One region of the Streptomyces sp. NPDC031210 genome, then DNA from elsewhere that is predicted to be linked to it. Evidence: riboswitches for the same ligand, from Rfam matches in the RefSeq annotation. Region 1 holds a riboswitch; each other region holds the start of a gene.
What was found. Region 1 has a riboswitch for cobalamin ahead of metE (5-methyltetrahydropteroyltriglutamate--homocysteine S-methyltransferase). Riboswitches for the same ligand answer to the same signal wherever they lie in the genome.
Positions count from the first base shown of each region.

Region 1 (3,091 bases):
CGGCGGCAGTCGGCGTCCGTGACGGCCGCGGCACGGGCCCGCACCACCGGGTCGCGGGTGAGCGCGGAGCCGGCCCGGGAGGCCAAGTCGGCCCGGTTGGCGCTCAGTTCGGCCGTGATGGCGCCGGTTCCCTGGTGCAGGCCGCGTGCCAGCGTGACGATCTCCGCGGTCTTCTGCCGGGCGAAGGCGAGCCAGCGGGCGACCTGCGGATCGATATCGCGCTCCGCGGTGACGTCCAGCGGGACGTGCAGCAAGGAGCACGAGGACGCCACGTCGACCCGGTCGGCGAGCCCCAGCAGGGTCCCGAGCGTGGCCAGCGACCGTTCGAAGTCGTTGATCCACACATTGCGGCCGTCGACGACCCCCGCGACCAGACGCTTGCCGGGCAGCCCGCCGACCGCCGCCAGCTCACCGAGGTTGGCGGCGGCGGGACCGGTGAAGTCGAGCGCGAGACCGTCGACGGGCGCCTTGGCCAGCACCGGCAGGGCGTCACCGAGGCGGTCGAAGTACGCGGCGACCAGCAGCTTCGGCCGGTCGGTGAGCGCGCCCAGGTCGCGGTAGGCGCGGGCCGCGGCGTTCAGTTCGGCGGGGGAGCGGTCCTGTACCAGCGCCGGTTCGTCCAACTGGACCCAGCTTGCGCCGGCGGCCCGCAGATCGGCGAGGACCTCGGCGTAGACCGGCAGCAGGCGGTCGAGCAGGGTCAGCGGTTCGAAGTCCGCCGCGACGCCGGGCGCCGGCTTGGCCAGCAGCAGATAGGTGACCGGGCCGACCAGGACCGGACGGCCCTCAAGGCCCAGCGCGACGGCTTCCCGCAGCTCGTCCACCTGCTTGCGGGAGTCCGCCGCGAACACCGTGTCCGGGCCCAACTCCGGTACCAGGTAGTGGTAGTTGGTGTTGAACCACTTGGTCATCTCCAGCGGCGCCACGTCCTGCGTGCCCCGGGCCATGGCGAAGTAGCCGTCCAGCGGGTCGGCGGCCACCGCCGCGCGGTGCCGGGCGGGGATCGCGCCCAGCATGACGCTGGTGTCCAGGACGTGGTCGTAGTACGAGAAGTCGCCCGTCGGCACCTCCCGGATGCCGGCCGCGGCCAGCTCCCGCCAGTTGCCGCGGCGCAGCGCGGCGGCGGTGTCCCGCAGGGCGCCGGCGTCGACACGGCCCTGCCAGTACCCCTCGACGGCCTTCTTCAGTTCCCGGTTCGGGCCCTGGCGCGGATAGCCGTGCACGGTGGGCCGGGCGGCGGCGGCCGCGGAGCCGGTGGTCGAGTCGGTGATCACGTAACTCTCCTTCGCGAGCGTGTCTCCTCCAGACCCCGGGACGGGTCGAGGGCGCGAAGGACGGCGAAGTGGGCGGAGCGTGGGAGTGTGCGCCCGCGCCCGCCACCTGAGACGTCCACCGACCCGCCCTCGAGGTCACCGGGATCTCCGTACGCGATCGCGCGCACGGACGCTGGCAGGTCTTCGGACTCGCGGGCACGTCTGCCGGGGCAGACATCTACTGGCCGTCGCTTCCCGGACCCGGTCGGGCCCAGTGCGTATGACGGCGGTCGTTCCCACTCACCGCTGCGGGGCAGTCCCGGATTCCCACCGGGTTCCCTCTTACGACGCGCCTGCCTGGCGGGCAGGGCGAACCAGTCGCCCGGTCAGCCTAAGCCCTGCCGTGGGTGAGCAGGCGCCGGATACGCCGAACGTCCGCGCCCGGATGGCCGGGTGGCGGTAGCCGGTGTCTAGTGGGGTGGGCGGCACGTCGGTCGGCCGCGCGCGCCGCCGCAGGGGCGGGGCGGACGGAACCGAAGGAGTGTCAAGGATGCGCAACAGCGCCAAGGGGGCCGTCATCGCGGTCACGGCCCTCGTCGCCGCGGGGATGGCCGGATGCTCGGACGACGGCGGTACGAGCAAGCCCTCCCCGTCCGCCGGCCGCACGAGCCCGGGCGCCTCGCCGTCGGGCTCTCCCTCGCCCGGCGAGGGAACCGTCGCCTCCCGCGCCGGGCGGCTCGGCCAGATCCTCGTCGACGGCCAGGGCCGCACCCTCTACCTCTTCGAGGCCGACAAGGCCGGCAAGTCCACCTGCTCGGGCGGCTGCGCCCAAGCCTGGCCACCGGCGACCGTCACCGGTACCCCGAAGGCCGGCGGCGGCGTCAAGAGCGCGCTGCTGGGCACGACGACCCGCGAGGGCGGCACGAAGGAAATCACCTACAACGGCCATCCCCTCTACTACTTCCAGGGCGACAAGCAGCCCGGCGACACCAACGGCCAGGGACTCGACCAGTTCGGCGCCAAGTGGTTCGTCCTCGACGAGGCCGGCAACAAGATCGAGAAGTCCGCCGAGGACAGCTCCACCGGGGGCGGCGGCTACTGACCACCCCGCGGGACCCCACCAGACACCACGGAGAGACCATGCCGCTCCCGCGCAGCCGGCCCCGGCGCGACACCCACCGCCCGGACCGTACGCACCGCCCGGACCCCCGCCCCCGTACCCGGCTCGCCGCGCTGGCCGCCGTCGTGTGCCTGGCCGCCCTCGCCGCCTGCTCCGACAGCGGCGGCGGGGCCGGTGCCACCGCGACGCCCTCCGGGTCGCCCACCGAGACGCCCTCCGGGTCGCCCACCGCCAACCCCTCCGGGTCGCCCACCGAGACCCCGGAGGGGAGGCAGCGGATCACCATCAAGGACTTCCGCTTCACCCCCGCGACCGTCACCGTGCGCCCCGGCGCGAAGATCACCGTCGTCAACGAGGACTCCGCCCCGCACACCCTGACGGCCGGCGGCGGCAAACCCTTCGACACCGGCCGCATCGGCCCGGACGCGACCGCCACCTTCACCGCCCCCACCGAACCCGGGGCGTACGCCTACCTCTGCTCGATCCACCCCTCCATGAAGGGCACGCTCACCGTCCGCCGGCCGTCGAGCCGCTGACCGGTGCGTCCGCCGCCCCAGACCCGCCGACCCGCTACCCGCCGACCCGCTCACCGTGAGGCTGGGAGAAGCCATGACACGAGACCTCAGCCCACCGGCGCCGGGCGCCCCGCGGGCCGGCCGGGTCGTACGCGGGATCGCGCGAGTGCTGGCGGCGGCCGGGCTGGCCGTGACCGCCTACG
Region 1 covers NZ_JBVIHH010000012.1:208,002-211,092, forward strand. Annotated here, with positions in the region: gene metE (5-methyltetrahydropteroyltriglutamate--homocysteine S-methyltransferase) at 1-1,274, opposite strand, end outside; cobalamin riboswitch at 1,432-1,648, opposite strand; gene ACZ45Z_RS22750 (COG4315 family predicted lipoprotein) at 1,804-2,355, shown strand; gene ACZ45Z_RS22755 (cupredoxin domain-containing protein) at 2,394-2,909, shown strand; gene ACZ45Z_RS22760 (hypothetical protein) at 2,983-3,091, shown strand, end outside.

Region 2 (3,091 bases), on a different contig from region 1:
GCAGGCGTGGATCATCCGCACGGCGACCTGGCTGACGTCGGCGGGCAGGCCCGCGAGATCCGCCTCGGCGCGGATGGTGGCAAAGGACTGGCGGTAGATCTCCGCGCCGTCCTTCTCGTAGTCGAACACTCTGCTCTCGCTCATTTCGTCGGGGTGTTACGGGCCTGGGAGACGGCGGCCGGCAGTGCGGTGTGCGTCGTCGATACGGGCCGGGCCGCGTCGCCGCGCCGGACGGTCACCTCGTAGGTGCCCTCGCCGGTCGCCACCACGTCCACCCAGTCGCCCTGCGGATGGCCGCAGCGGCGTGCGCAGCCCGACCAGTGGACGGGCAGGCCGCCGGCGCCCGGGGCGACGTCCGCCCGGACGTCCGAGAGGGACTTCGCGCAGCCCGGGCGGCCCGTGCACGCGCCGACGCCCAGCCAGGGGGAATCCGTACGGGTGAGGAACCCGGCGGCGTCCAGGGCGGCCAGCCGGTCCCGCGCGGCGGCCGGGCCGGGGAAGCCGGGGACGACGAAGCCGCGCCACGGGGTGACGCGGATCTCGCCGGCCGGGGCGGGCAGCAGGGCGCGCAACTGCGCCGTGGTCACCCGGCCGAGCGGCGCGACGACCGAGACGGCACCGGTGCCGACGATCCCGGGCCGCGGCGGCTTGCCCGTCAGGAGGAGCCTGTTCGACTTGACCGGCCCGTCCGGCCCGTCCGGCCCGTCCGTCACGAGAGACCCGTCCGACCCGTCCGCCGCCCCCGTCACCGGTACGCAGGCGATCCCCCGCCGCCCCAGATGTCCCGTCACGTCCACGTCCTGCCCATCGGGCAGCTCCCGCACGCGCCAGGCGCCGGTGCCCGCCTCCCGCGCGGCCGCCAGGAACGCCTCCGCGGCGGCGAGCGCGGCCCGCGGCGCGTCGGCCGCGGCCACCCGGCACACCACCCGGGCCCCGACGCCTACCAGCGCCCGCCCGTCCGCTGCTGCGAGCAAGGTCACATCGGCGCCGAGCCCCGCCACGTCCCCGCGCCCGTCGTCCACGGCGAACAGGAACCGGCCCGACAACGCCGTCGTCCACTCCTCGGCGCACAGCAGCGCATCGAGCCGCGCGGCCCACAACCGCACGTCCGCGCGGCCCACTTGGTCCAGGCCCGTCAGCGGTGAGACGACCATGTTGCGGACCCGCTCGTGCCGCTCGGAGGGCAGCAGGCCGGCCTCCCGCCACAACCGAGCCAGTTCGCCGCCGCAGTCGTCGCCGAGGCCGCGCAGCTCGATGTTGCCGCGCGAGGTGATGCCGAGATGGCCGTCGCCGAGCCGGTCGGCCGCGTCGGCCAGCACCGAGAGCTGATGCGGCGTCAGAAACCCCAGGGGGACGCGCAGTCGTGCCAGGGCGCCGTCGTCGGCCCGGTGCAGCCGCAGCGCACCGGGGCAGGCGTCGCCGCGGTCCCGTACGGGGGAGGTCCCCGGGCCCGGGGGTTTCGGCGAGGTGGGCGGCATGGCGGCGAGCATACCCACGACCTTCCAGGGGGCCGCCCGCCCGATACCGGCCAGGATCTACTATGCAGACGGCACAGGGTCCCAGGGCCCTAGGGAGGAAGCCCGGTGAGAATCCGGCGCGGTCCCGCCACTGTGAATCCGGCCACCGCCGGGCGAGCCAGGAACTCCCGCCGTCCATCCGACCACCCGGGGCGCGGACACCCCGAGGAAGGCCTGCGCCCGCATGCTTCTGCTGTTGTCGACCTCCGACACCGACCTGCTCAGCGCCCGCGCTGCCGCCGGCCCCGTGCCCTACCGGCTCGCCAACCCCGCCCGCCTCGACCTCGCCGAGCTGCCGGCCCTCCTGGACGGCACCGACCTCGTCGTCGTACGCCTCCTGGGCGGCATCCGCGCCTGGCAGGAGGGCCTGGACCTGCTGCTCGCCGAGGACCAGCACCGGCCGGTGATCGTCCTGACCGGTGAACAGGCCCCCGACGCCCAGCTCATGGAGCAGTCCACGGTCCCCGTCGGCACCGCGGCCGAGGCGCACGCCTACCTCGCGCACGGCGGCCCCGCCAACCTCGACCAGCTCGCCCGCTTCCTGTCCGACACGGTGCTGCTGACCGGCCACGGCTTCGACCCGCCCGCGCCCGCCCCCACCTGGGGAGAGCTGGAGCGCCCGGCCGCCGCGGACGCGAGCGTCACCCCCGGCCCGGCCGTCCGCCCGCTCATCGCCGTGCTCTACTACCGCGCCCACCACATGAGCGGCAACACCGCCTTCATCGACGCGCTGTGCACCCAGATCGAGGCCGCCGGCGGCCGCCCGCTGCCGCTGTTCGTCGCCTCGCTGCGCGCCCCCGAGCCGGAGCTGATCGACGCGCTGCGGCCGGCCGACGCCATCGTCACCACCGTCCTGGCCGCCGGCGGCACCAAGCCCGCCGCGGCCTCCGCCGGCGGCGACGACGAGTCCTGGGACGCCGGCGCGCTGGCCGCCCTGGACGTGCCGATCCTCCAGGCGCTGTGCCTGACCGGCTCGCGCGCCTCCTGGGAGGAGAACGACGAGGGGCTGTCCCCGCTGGACGCCGCCTCCCAGATCGCCGTCCCCGAGTTCGACGGCCGCCTGATCACCGTCCCGTTCTCCTTCAAGGAGGTCGACGAGGACGGCCTGCCGGTCTACGCCGCCGACCCCGAGCGGGCCGCCCGCGTGGCCGGCATCGCCGTACGCCACGCCCGCCTGCGCCACATCCCGGCGCCCGACAAGCGCCTCGCGCTCGTCCTGTCCGCCTACCCCACCAAGCACTCCCGCATCGGCAACGCCGTCGGCCTGGACACCCCGGCCAGCGCCGTCGCGCTCCTGCGCCGGCTGCGGGCGGACGGCTACGACTTCGGCGCCGAGGAGGTGCCCGGCCTCGCCTCCGGCGACGGCGACGAGCTGATCTACGCCCTCATCGAAGCCGGCGGCCACGACCAGGAGTGGCTCACCGAGGAGCAGCTCAGCCGCAACCCGGTCCGTATCCCGGCCGCCGACTACAAGCGCTGGTACGCGACGCTGCCCGAGGAGCTCCGCTCGGCCGTCGAGGAGCACTGGGGCCCGCCGCCCGGCGAGATGTTCCTCGACCGCAGCCACGTGGGCG
Region 2 covers NZ_JBVIHH010000015.1:90,986-94,076, reverse strand. Annotated here, with positions in the region: gene ACZ45Z_RS25665 (precorrin-8X methylmutase) at 1-129, opposite strand, end outside; gene ACZ45Z_RS25660 (cobalamin biosynthesis protein CobG) at 141-1,478, opposite strand; cobalamin riboswitch at 1,537-1,661, shown strand; gene cobN (cobaltochelatase subunit CobN) at 1,702-3,091, shown strand, end outside.
Region 2: it holds a riboswitch for cobalamin, as region 1 does, so the genes downstream of both, cobN (cobaltochelatase subunit CobN) here and metE (5-methyltetrahydropteroyltriglutamate--homocysteine S-methyltransferase) in region 1, are expected to answer to the same signal.

Region 3 (3,091 bases), on a different contig from region 1:
CCGCGGCCCAGACGATTACGAAGAGGCCGACGATGACGAAGCCGACGTTGTCGAGGTCGAGGGCGGAAATCCAGGTGGTCAGCGGGTCGTTGAGGGCGAGCTTGTCGTGCAGGACGGTTACCAGCTCGATGGTGCCGATGAAGAAGGCGACGGCGATCGACAGGCCGGTGATGGTGAGGTTGTAGAAGACCTTCCGCACCGGGTTGGAGAACGCCCACTGGTAGGCGAAGTTCATGAACGTGCCGTCGAGGGTGTCGAAGAGGCTCATTCCGGCGGCGAACAGCAGGGGCAGGCACAGGACGGCGTACCAGGGGAGGCCGGCCGCGGCGCCGCTGCCCGCCATCACCATCAGCGTCACTTCGGTGGCGGTGTCGAAACCGAGCCCGAAGAGAAAGCCGAGCGGGAACATCTGGCCGGGACGGGAGATCGACCGGGTGAACCGTCCCAGGACGCGGTTCATGAAGCCGCGGGAGTCGAGTTGCTGCTCCAGCTCGCTCTCGTCGAAGCGGCCGTCGCGCATGCCGCGGAAGACCCGCCAGATGCCGGCCAGGGCGACGAGGTTGAGCGCGGCGATGAGGTAGAGGAACGTACCGGAGACGGTCGTGCCGACCGTGCCCAGAATTTGGTGGGTGCGTGAGGAGTCGTTGAGCAGCGTGCCGGCGAGTTGGGCCCCGCCCGCCACCAGCGCGGCCATCACCACGACGACGCTGGAGTGGCCGAGGGCGAACCAGAAACCCACCGAGATGGGTCGCTTGCCGTCGGCCATCAGCTTGCGGGTGGTGTTGTCGATCGCGGCGATGTGGTCGGCGTCGAAGGCGTGCCGCATGCCGAGGGTGTACGCGGTGACGCCGAGCCCGACGCCGAACGCCTGGGTTCCCACGGCGTAGTGGCCCGGGACGACGAGGAGGAAGAGCACGCCGAAGGCGACGACGTGCAGGCCGGCTATGACGGCCATCAGGCCGGCGGTACGGACGGTGTCCTGCCGGCGCCAGCGGAACGGCGTGGCCGCCGTGGGGGCAGGGACGGTTCGGGTATCGGTGGGCAGGGCCATCCGGCGGTCACGCTCCAGCACCTCGTGGATCAGTTCGTGAGATGCCGTGGCCGGTCTCCTGGCTTACGGGTGGCCGCGTCCGGCCCGCCTTCCCGGCCGCGGGCTGCGGTCAGTGGCGCCGTACGCGCGCCGTGCGCATACGGAGAAGGGCCGGAAACTCCCCGATCACAGTGGCGAGGGCCGCTCCGGCCTGGGACCCAAGGTCCGTCACCGGTCTTCCCGAACACCACGGCCCGACCACTCTAGCTGGCAAGGGGGAGAGGGAGGGGGAGAGGGAGAGGGCAGGGGCGCAGGTGGGAGGGCTGCGGGGGCGGGGCGGGTCAGTAGGGCAGGGACGACAGGAAGGTGTGGAGTTCCTGGTCGAAGTGGGCGGTGTTCTCCAGATTGACCATGTGGGCGGCGCCCGGTATGCGGACTCTTCGGGCGCCCGGGACGGCGAGTGCGAGGGCGTGGGCGTTGGCGGATATGTCGCTGCTGTCGAGGTCGCCGTCGAAGACGACGGTCGGTACCCGTATTTCGCCGAGACGGGAGGCCGCGCCCACCTCCAGCGGAATTCCGGTGCCCCGGTCGTCGGCGTGGACTTCGACGTTGGCCTCGGCGGAGGCGCGCAGGCGCTCGCGCAACCCCGGGTGGACGGCGGAAGGTTCGCGGTGCGGTCCGTCCACCCACATGCGCAGGAAATGCTCGACGTAGCGCTCGACGCCGTCCGGAGCCCCGATCGCCGCTACCTGTTCCTTGATGTGCGCCAGGAGGAACGGGTCGGTGAAGGCGCGACCGCTGATGCCCGGTGAGGCCAGTGCGAGAGCCGTGACCCGGTCCGGGTGGGCCAGGGCCGTGTCGAGTGCGACGCGTGCGCCGTGGGAGAGGCCGACGAGGACGGCGCTGGGGACGTCGAGAGCGTCGAGGAGGGCCACGAGGTCGTCGTGGGGGGAGTAGTCCCCGGCGACCGTGGAGGAGAGGCCGTGACCGCGAGCGTCGTAACGGATCGCGCGCAGGCCGGAGTTCACGAGCCAGGCGAACTGTTCGTCCCACATGTGCTGGTCGAGCATGCCACCGTGCAGCAGGACCACGGCGGGACCCGAACCGGCCGTTTCGTAGAACAGCTCGCCGTCTTCGACCGGCACGATGCCGTTGTCGATTTCGGACCAGGCGCTGAAACCGTGGGTCATTCTGCGTGCCGTCCTTGGTGTGGCGGGTAGGGCGGGTGTGAGGAGCGTGGGGGGTGTGGTGGAGCGGGGGGTGGGGCGGGCGGGGTGTCTGGGGTGTCCGTACTGTCGGCTTCCTCCGGGGGAACGCGTGAGCCGTTCGCCAGGTGCCGGAACTCCTCGCCCAGCCTGTCGAGTACGCGCACGGCGGTGCTGACGTCCTCGGCGGTGAGATCGGCCAGGCCGCGCCGCAGCTCCGCGGCCTCCCACTCCTGTATCCCGCGCACCACCTCGCCGCCCTCGGCGGTCAGCCGGATCAGGGAGGAGCGGCGGTGTGCCGGATTCGGCGCCGTGACGACCAGGCCGAGCTCCGCCGCGTGATTCACCCAGCGCTGCACCGGCTGCCGGTCGAGACCCAGGCTCCTGGCCAACTGCGGGACGGTGCGGGGGCCTTCGGCGCGCAGCGCGTCCAGCAGGGCGTGTTCACCGGCGGTCATGCCCGTGCCCGCCAGCTCGCGCTCCACCGCGCGCACGACCGTGCGGTGGAGGGGCCACAGGCGGCGGATGACGCCGTACAGAAGGTCTTCGGTGGGGGCTTGGCCGTTCCCGCCATCCGCATCCGCATCCGCATCCGTCTCAACGACACTCATGGTGTCAGAATGACATCGATGATGTCGTTTGGGAAGGGGGTTTGGGTGGGCATTGGTTGAGTTGGGGTGGGGTTGCGGCGGTGGAGTGCGGTGGGGTTGGGATGAGTTGGGGGTGGGAGTGTTCGGCGCGTTGGGCGGTGGGTGGTGGGGGTTGGGCTTGAGTTGGTTCTGAGGTGGGGGATTGACGGGGGGTGAGGTGAGGAGGGTTGAGGGGATGGAGGGTGATATCAGGTTAATGGTGTGGT
Region 3 covers NZ_JBVIHH010000002.1:680,567-683,657, forward strand. Annotated here, with positions in the region: gene nicT (Nickel transporter NicT) at 1-1,051, opposite strand, end outside; cobalamin riboswitch at 1,083-1,297, opposite strand; gene ACZ45Z_RS06730 (alpha/beta fold hydrolase) at 1,372-2,220, opposite strand; gene ACZ45Z_RS06735 (MarR family winged helix-turn-helix transcriptional regulator) at 2,217-2,846, opposite strand.
Region 3: it holds a riboswitch for cobalamin, as region 1 does, so the genes downstream of both, nicT (Nickel transporter NicT) here and metE (5-methyltetrahydropteroyltriglutamate--homocysteine S-methyltransferase) in region 1, are expected to answer to the same signal.

Region 4 (3,091 bases), on a different contig from region 1:
GGCCCGATGCGCCCCCCGGCCCCCTGCCCAGCCCTGCCCGCCAACTTCCTTTCCCACCCGTCCACTTCAGGCCGTAATGAAACCGGTTCTAGTTATAGTGAGCGGGCATGCCACACCGAGAGGGGACCGGGATGACACAGGTGACCGACCACAAGGGCGGGGTGTGGAGCATCGCCGTCCCCATCCCGGACAATCCGCTCGGCCACACCCTCGTCCACCTCCTGGAGACCGACCGCGGTCCGGTGCTCATCGACACCGGCTGGGACGACCCGGACTCCTGGGACACCCTCGCCGCGGGTGTCACCGCCTGCGGGTTCGCCCTCGCCGACCTGCACGGCGTCCTGATCACCCACCACCACCCCGATCACCACGGCCTGTCCGGGAAGGTCCGGGAGGCGTCCGGCGCCTGGATCGCGATGCACGCCGCCGATACGGCCATGGTGCGCCGCACCCGCGAGGCGGAGCCGGGGCGGTGGCTGGAGTTCCTGATCGCCAAACTCACGGCGGCCGGCGCGCCGGAGGAGCATCTGGCGCCGCTCCGCGCGGCGCGCGCCCGGGGTCGCGCCGAGGCCCTGCCCGCGCGTCCGCCCGCGCTGCCGGACCGCGAGATCGGCCCCGGCGAGCTTCTCGACCTGCCCGGACGCCGGCTGCGCGCCATCTGGACCCCGGGCCACACCCCGGGCCATGTGTGCCTGCATCTGGAGGAGGAGCATCCGGCGCTGCGGGGGCCGGGTTCCGGGCGGCTCTTCTCCGGCGACCACCTCCTGCCCGGCATCAGCCCGCACATCGGTCTGTACGAGGACCCGGACGGTGAGGGGGGTGCCGCCTGCTCGAACGACGTCGAGAGCTCGGGGGGCGCTACCGATCCCTTGGGTGACTATCTCGACTCCCTGGAACGGATCGGGCGGCTCGCCCCGGCCGAGGTTCTGCCCGCCCATCAGCACGCGTTCACCGGAGCGGACCGGCGCGTAAGAGAGCTCATCGCTCACCATGAAGAGCGGTTGTCCGCACTGAGAGCACTGCTCCGCGAACCGCTCACGCCGTGGCAGCTCGCCGTCGCCATGGAGTGGAACCGCCCCTGGGACCAGATCCCCTACGGCTCCCGCACCATCGCCGTCTCCGAAGCCGAGGCGCACCTGCGCCGCCTGGTGAAACTCGGCCGGGCGGAGCGCGTCCCGGGCTCCGACCCCGCGACCTATCTGGCGGTCCCCTTGGGGTGACGCGGCGGCGGTGGGCGCGGCGGCGGGCAGGGGGCGGTGGCGGGCAGGGCGCGGCGGCGGGCAGGGGGCGGGCATGGTTGGCGGCTGGTCGCAGGTGCCCCAGGCCGCCCCCGAGGCCCGGCCCCGTACGTGCGAGCGAGTCCCGGCGGGCCGCCGGTTAAGGTGTGCGGGACAACTTCATTCGTGCCCGATCGGGGGAAGCCGGTGGAAATCCGGCGCTGACCCGCAACCGTGAGGACGGCCCGCCCGCGCACCGCGACCCGCTCGCGGCCCGCACGGCCGCCGCAGCCGGAGCGCCCGTCCGGGCACGACCAAGGCTCCCGCCACCGGACCACCCGCCCCCGCGGGCGGCCGGTCGCGGCACCGTCGAGGAATACGGAGTCGAGCCCGGTGCCACCGGCGCGGATCAACCGATCGGCGCGCGGACGGCCGGCCGAGCGCGGCTGCGTACCACCGCTGCGAACCGACCCGAGAGGCACCCACCGATGGCCCCCGTGGCTCCCATGGCCCCCATGGCCCATTCCTTCGCCGTCCTGGCCCGCCGCACCGCCACGGCACTGGCCACCGCGGCCGTGCTGGGCGCGGCCGCCGCCCCCGCCGCGTTCGCCGACTCCGCCGCGCCCGCCGCCGCCCCCTCCCCGAAGAAGCTGCCCGACGGCCTGTACGGCACGCAGTCCCCCGAGTTCGACGGGGTGTGGCGCCAGTCCCTCGCCCTGCTCGCCCAGGACACCCTCGGCGTGCGGCCCGCGGCGTCGGCCGTCGACTGGCTCACCGGCCAGCAGTGCGCCGACGGTTCGTTCACCGCGTTCCGCGCCGACCCGGCCGCAAAGTGCGACGCCAAAACCATGCGGGACACCAACCAGACGGCCGCCGCCGTCCAGGCGCTGGCCGCGCTCGGCGGGCACGCCGACAGCGTGCGGAAGGCCGTGACCTGGCTGAAGTCCGTACAGAACGACGACGGCGGCTGGAGTTCGCTGCCGGGCTCGCCCAGCGACGCCAACTCCACGTCCGTCGTCATCGGGGCGCTGGTCTCGGCCCGCGTGAAGCCGGAGTCGGTGAAGTCCGCGAAGGGCGGCCGGACGCCGTACGACGCGCTGCCGGCCTTCCAGTTGGGGTGCGACGCGAAGAAGGCCGAACGGGGCGCGTTCGCCTTCCAGCCCAAGGACGGCGCCCTGGTCCCCAACGCCGACGCCACCGCCGCGGCCGCGCTCGGCGCCCGGGGCGCCGGCTTCGTCGTCGAACCGGCCGGCGAGGACGCGAAGAAGCCCGTCGAGCCGCTCGCCTGCGAGGACGGCGGAAAGACGAAGCCCGGGGCGGGCGGGCCGGAGCGGGCCGCGGCGGGCGCCGACGCCTACCTCGTCGCGCAGCTCGACAAGAACGGCCACCACCTGATGTCGGCGATGCCGGGCGCCGAGGACCAGCCCGACGTCGGCAACACCGCCGACGCCGTCGTGGCACTGGCCGCCGGCTCGCACGGCGCCGCCGCCCGGCAGCCGCTGAAGTGGCTGGAGAAGAACTCCGCGGACTGGGCGAAGAAGAGCGGCCCCGCCGCGTACGCGCAGTTGGTCCTCGCCGCCCATGCCACCGGCACCGACCCGCGCTCCTTCGGCGGCACCGACCTGGTCGCCGCGCTCAACGCCACCGGCCCCGAGCCGGCCGGCGGCGCGCGGCCGTCCGCCACGCCGGGGAAGGACGCCGGGTCCGGCACGAAGGACGACGGGGGCGGCGGCGTCTGGTGGATCGTCGGTGTCGGGCTCGCCGCCGGTGCGGGAGTCGGCTTCCTGCTGAGCGGCCGCAAGAAGAAGAACGCGCTCTGATGAGGCTGTTGAGGCGTTCCTCGGTCGCCGGCGCCCTGCTGCTGGCCGGCACGG
Region 4 covers NZ_JBVIHH010000002.1:724,862-727,952, reverse strand. Annotated here, with positions in the region: gene ACZ45Z_RS06940 (MBL fold metallo-hydrolase) at 132-1,220, shown strand; cobalamin riboswitch at 1,358-1,484, shown strand; gene ACZ45Z_RS06935 (prenyltransferase/squalene oxidase repeat-containing protein) at 1,733-3,037, shown strand; gene ACZ45Z_RS06930 (SCO2322 family protein) at 3,037-3,091, shown strand, end outside.
Region 4: it holds a riboswitch for cobalamin, as region 1 does, so the genes downstream of both, ACZ45Z_RS06935 (prenyltransferase/squalene oxidase repeat-containing protein) here and metE (5-methyltetrahydropteroyltriglutamate--homocysteine S-methyltransferase) in region 1, are expected to answer to the same signal.